2 regions of the Streptomyces mauvecolor genome follow, and region 2 is predicted to be linked to the other one. Evidence: predicted binding sites of a transcription regulator. Region 2 holds the regulator's gene; the other holds the start of a gene.

Region 1 (2,392 bases), on a different contig from region 2:
CGCCGCGCCGACCTGTCCGCGCCGCCGAACAGTGCCCCCTTCGACGGCCGGGGCGCCGCCCTGCTCGTCCTGACGGTGACGGCCCTCGTGCTCGTGCCGCGCTACCCCCTCCCGGCGGTGGCCGCCTCGCTGGCGACGGCCGCGCTGCTCGCTCTGCACATCCGGTCCCACCCCACCGGCTGCGTGCCCGTGACCCTGCTGCGCACCCGCGCCTTCGTCCTCTCCGCCGTACTCGCCTGCACGCTCGCGACCTCGTACTTCGCGCTGCTCTTCACCGTCCCGCAGCTGCTGCGGGAGCGCACCGACTGGTCGGCCGCCACCATCGGGACCGGCCAGCTGGTCGCCCTGCTCGCCGGCTCCGCGCTCGCCATGGCGCTCGCCGCGGCCTCGGCCCGCATGAGCCGCCCCCGGGTCGTGGCGATCCTGCTCACCGTCGGAGCACTCGCCCCGCTCACCGCGGTCCTGACCCCCTGGGCGCCGCTGCTCCTGCTGGTCGCGACGCTGGCCCTGCTCGCCACCAGCACGGGCCAGGCCGCCCTCTCGGTGTACGCCACCACGGCCGCGCCCGCCGCCCAGCGCTCCACCGCGATCGGTCTGTTCAACCTCTGCTACCAGCTCGGCGGCGCCTTCGGCCCGGCGATCGCGGCGGCCGTCGCCCTGGGCGGCTGAAGGGTTTCGGGCCTGGTCACGGGGGCCGCCCCGCGTGATCGCTCAGAGCGAACACGCCTCGGGGAACATTCCCAGACTCACATGCATTGAGTCGGCATAGCTCAACTTGACTGCCGAAGGGGAGATCATGGCTGCTGAGTCCACGGGGTACCCGGCGTACACACCGACCGACCTGCCCGTGCTGCCGCTCGACGACGAGGTCGTGCTGCCCGGCATGGTCGTTCCGCTGGACCTGTCCGATGCCGAGGTGCGGGCCGCCGTCGAGGCCGCGCAGGCCGCCGCGCGGTCCGGCCAGGGAAAGCCGCAGGTGCTGCTCGTGCCGCGGATCGACGGAACGTACGCCGGGACCGGTGTGCTCGGGACCGTCGAGCAGGTGGGCCGGCTTTCCGACGGCGACCCGGGCGCCCTCATCCGGGGCCGCCACCGCGTGCGGATCGGGGCCGGCACCACCGGGCCCGGCGCCGCCCTGTGGGTGGAGGGCACGAGGGTCGAGGAGACCCTGCCCGAGCCGCTGCCGGGCCAGGTGACCGAGCTGGTCAAGGAGTACAAGGCGCTCGCCACCGACTGGCTGAAGAAGCGCGGGGCCTGGCAGGTCGTCGACCGCGTCCAGCAGATCGAGGGCGTCTCCGCGCTCGCCGACAACTCCGGGTACTCGCCGTTCCTCACGACCGCCCAGAAGGTCGAGCTCCTGGAGACCAGCGACCCGGTCGCCCGCCTCAAGCTCGCCACCGAGCAGCTCCGCGAGCACCTCGCCGAGCAGGACGTCGCCGAGTCCATCGCCAAGGACGTACAGGAAGGCGTCGACAAGCAGCAGCGCGAGTTCCTGCTGCGCCGCCAGCTCGATGCCGTACGCAAGGAGCTGCGCGAGCTCAACGGGGAAGGCGGTGAGGAGGACGAGAGCGACGACTACCGCGCCCGCGTCGAGGCCGCCGACCTGCCCGAGAAGGTCCGCGAGGCCGCCCTCAAGGAGGTCGACAAGCTGGAGCGTTCCAGCGACCAGTCGCCCGAGGGCTCCTGGATCCGCACCTGGCTCGACACCGTCCTCGAACTGCCCTGGAACGAGACCACCGAGGACGTCTACGACATCCGAGGCGCCCGTGCGATCCTCGACGCCGAGCACGCCGGCCTCAAGGACGTGAAGGAGCGCATCACCGAATACCTGGCCGTGCGCAAGCGCCGCGCCGACCGGGGCCTCGGCGTCGTCGGCGGGCGGCGCGGGGGCGCGGTCCTGGCGCTCGTCGGCCCTCCCGGCGTCGGCAAGACCTCGCTCGGCGAGTCCGTGGCCCACGCCATGGGCCGCAAGTTCGTCCGCGTGGCGCTCGGCGGCGTACGCGACGAGGCCGAGATCCGCGGCCACCGGCGCACCTACGTCGGCGCCCTGCCCGGCCGGATCGTACGGGCCATCAAGGAAGCCGGGTCCATGAACCCGGTCGTGCTGCTCGACGAGATCGACAAGGTGGGCTCCGACTTCCGGGGCGACCCGGCGGCCGCCCTGCTCGAAGTCCTCGACCCGGCGCAGAACCACACCTTCCGCGACCACTACCTGGAGGTCGAGCTCGACCTGAGCGACGTGGTGTTCCTCGCCACCGCCAACGTCCTCGAAGCCATCCCCGAGGCGCTGCTCGACCGCATGGAGCTGGTCCGGCTCGACGGCTACACCGAGGACGAGAAGGTCGTCATCGCCCGGGACCACCTGCTGCCGCGCCAGCTGGAGCGGGCCGGT
Region 2 (2,392 bases):
GGCCCTCCAGCTGGTGCAGGTAGTCGGCGAGACCGGTGCCGTAGCGGGCGACGTGGGTGTACAGGGTGCGCATCCGTACCCCGCGCCCCACCATGTCCAGAGCCCGCGGCAGCGCCTGCGACAGGACGTGCTCGGGGCGGATGCCGCGGGGCTGGATGGTGAGCGCCTCGGTGGTGCAGTCGGCGATCGCTTCGTCGATGGCCGCGTTGATGCGGGGGATGCCGTCCAGGACGCGGATGGCCTCGGTGCCGGCCGGCGCGGGCGCGTCCAGGGCGGCGAAACGCTCGAACGCCGCCGCCACCACGCCCGTTCGGGCCTGGCTCGCCGCGATGTCCTCGTGGATGCCGCGAAGCAGCCGCGCCATCACCGCCTGCGGGGAGGTCGGCAGGAGCCATTCGAGGGCGCCCGGGTCGGGGTGCAGAAGGCCGAGGTCGATCAGGCAGGTCGCGTCGTCCGCCGCCTCGCGCGCGAGGCGTCCGGCACGCAGCGCGTCCGCGTACGCCCGTTCCCCGGCCGCGCACAGCCGGTCCGCGCCATGCGGATGCGCCACCTGCTCAGACATGCTCTCCCCCGCCTCCCTGCGACCGAGCCCGATGACCTTATCCCCATCGGGCCCCGCGTTCACGGTGATCGCCGAGTGACCGCGGGGCGATCGCCGAGTGACCGCCCGGCGCGAAAGGCCCGCCACCCCCGGAGGGGAGGCGGGCCTTGTCGGACGCGTGGAGGGAGCGAGCCCGACGGGGCTACTCCGACGACCTCTTCGGGCGCCAGACGACCAGCGCGCTGGCCTGCTGGACGTCCTGGTACGGGACCAGGTCCCGCCGGTAGGAGGCGTGCACCTGGGCCTCGCGCTGCTGCATGGCGACGGCCGCGCCCTCGACCGCGGAGGACAGCTCGGCGACCCGGGCCTGGAGGGCTGCGACCTGGTGCTCCAGCTCGATGATGCGCTTGATGCCCGCCAGGTTGATGCCCTCGTCCTGCGACAACTGCTGCACCGTACGCAGCAGTTCGATGTCGCGGGCCGAGTAGCGCCGGCCGCGCCCGGCCGTGCGGTCGGGCGAGACCAGGCCGAGGCGGTCGTACTGCCGCAGGGTCTGCGGGTGGAGGCCGGAGAGCTGGGCCGCCACCGAGATGACGTACACCGGCGTCTCTTCGTTCAACTCATAGGGGTTGCGACTCCGGCGGGGGTCCATCTCATGCTCCCTTCGCGGCCTGGAACAGTTCTGCCCGCGGGTCCTGGCCCGCAGTCGCCTCGCGGTAGGTCTCCAAGGCCTCGCGGGCCTTGTCGTCCAGTTCCTTCGGCACGGTCACCTCGACCGTGACCAGGAGGTCGCCCCGGGTGCCGTCCTTGCGGACCGCGCCCTTGCCGCGGGCCCGCATCGTACGGCCGTTGGGGGTGCCCGCGGGCAGTTTCAGGGTGACCGGCGGGCCGCTGAGCGTGGGCACCTTGACCTCGGCGCCGAGGGCGGCCTCCGTGAAGGTGACCGGCACCGTGACGGTGAGGTTGTCGTCCTTGCGGCCGAACACCGGGTGCGCGTCCACGTGGACGACGACGTACAGGTCGCCCGCGGGGCCGCCCCGTTCGCCCGGCGCACCCTTGCCGCGCAGCCTGATCCGCTGGTTGTTGCTGACGCCCGCCGGGATGCGGACCTGCATGGTGCGCGAGGAACGCGCCCGGCCGCTGCCCTTGCAGACGTCGCACGGGTTCTCCGCGATCAGGCCGCGGCCCTTGCAGTCCACGCACGGGTCGGTCAGCGAGAAGCCGCCGCCCGAGCCGCGCGAGACCTGGCCGGTGCCGACACAGGTCGGGCACACGCGGGGCGTGCCGTTCTTGTCGCCGGTGCCCGAGCAGGCCTTGCAGGGGGACTGGCTGGACAGCCGGATCGGGACGGTGGCCCCGTCGACCGCCTCGGTGAAGCTGAGCGTCACCTCGGACTCCAGGTCCTGCCCGCGGCGCGGCTGGGTGCGCGTTCCCGCACCCGCGCCGCCCCGGTTGAACAGGCCGCCGAACACGTCGCCGAGCCCGCCGCCGAAGCCGCCGGCTCCTGCGCCGCCGCCCGGCTGCTGGCCGCCGAACAGGTCGCCCAGGTCGAAGTTGAAGCTGCCGCCGCCCGCGCCCGGACCGGCCCGGAAGCCGCCGTTGCCGAACAGGGCGCGCGCCTCGTCGTACTCCTTGCGCTTCTTGGGGTCGCCGAGGATGTCGTTGGCCTCGGAGATCTCCTTGAAGCGCTCCTCCGCCTTGGCGTCGCCCTTGTTGGCGTCGGGGTGGTTCTCGCGCGCGAGCTTGCGGTACGCCTTCTTGATCTCTGCGTCGGTGGCGTCCTTGGGGACGCCGAGAACCTTGTAGTAGTCCTTCTCGACGAAGTCCTTCGTGTTCATCGACGTCCCTCCT

Evidence for each region. The regulator HspR, encoded in region 2, represses chaperone genes until heat shock. The targets are predictions, from matches to a motif close to TTGAGNNNNNNNNNCTCAA.
Region 1: lon (endopeptidase La) is a predicted target of HspR. The motif match lies at 756-774, and genes of this name have one in related genera.

What each region holds. Positions count from the first base shown of each region.
Region 1 covers NZ_BAAASQ010000021.1:336,929-339,320, forward strand. The annotation lists gene ABD346_RS26960 (MFS transporter) at 1-669, shown strand, start outside; gene lon (endopeptidase La) at 797-2,392, shown strand, end outside.
Region 2 covers NZ_BAAASQ010000017.1:34,684-37,075, reverse strand. The annotation lists gene ABD346_RS22840 (helix-turn-helix transcriptional regulator) at 1-562, opposite strand, end outside; gene ABD346_RS22835 (heat shock protein transcriptional repressor HspR) at 744-1,193, opposite strand; gene dnaJ (molecular chaperone DnaJ) at 1,195-2,379, opposite strand.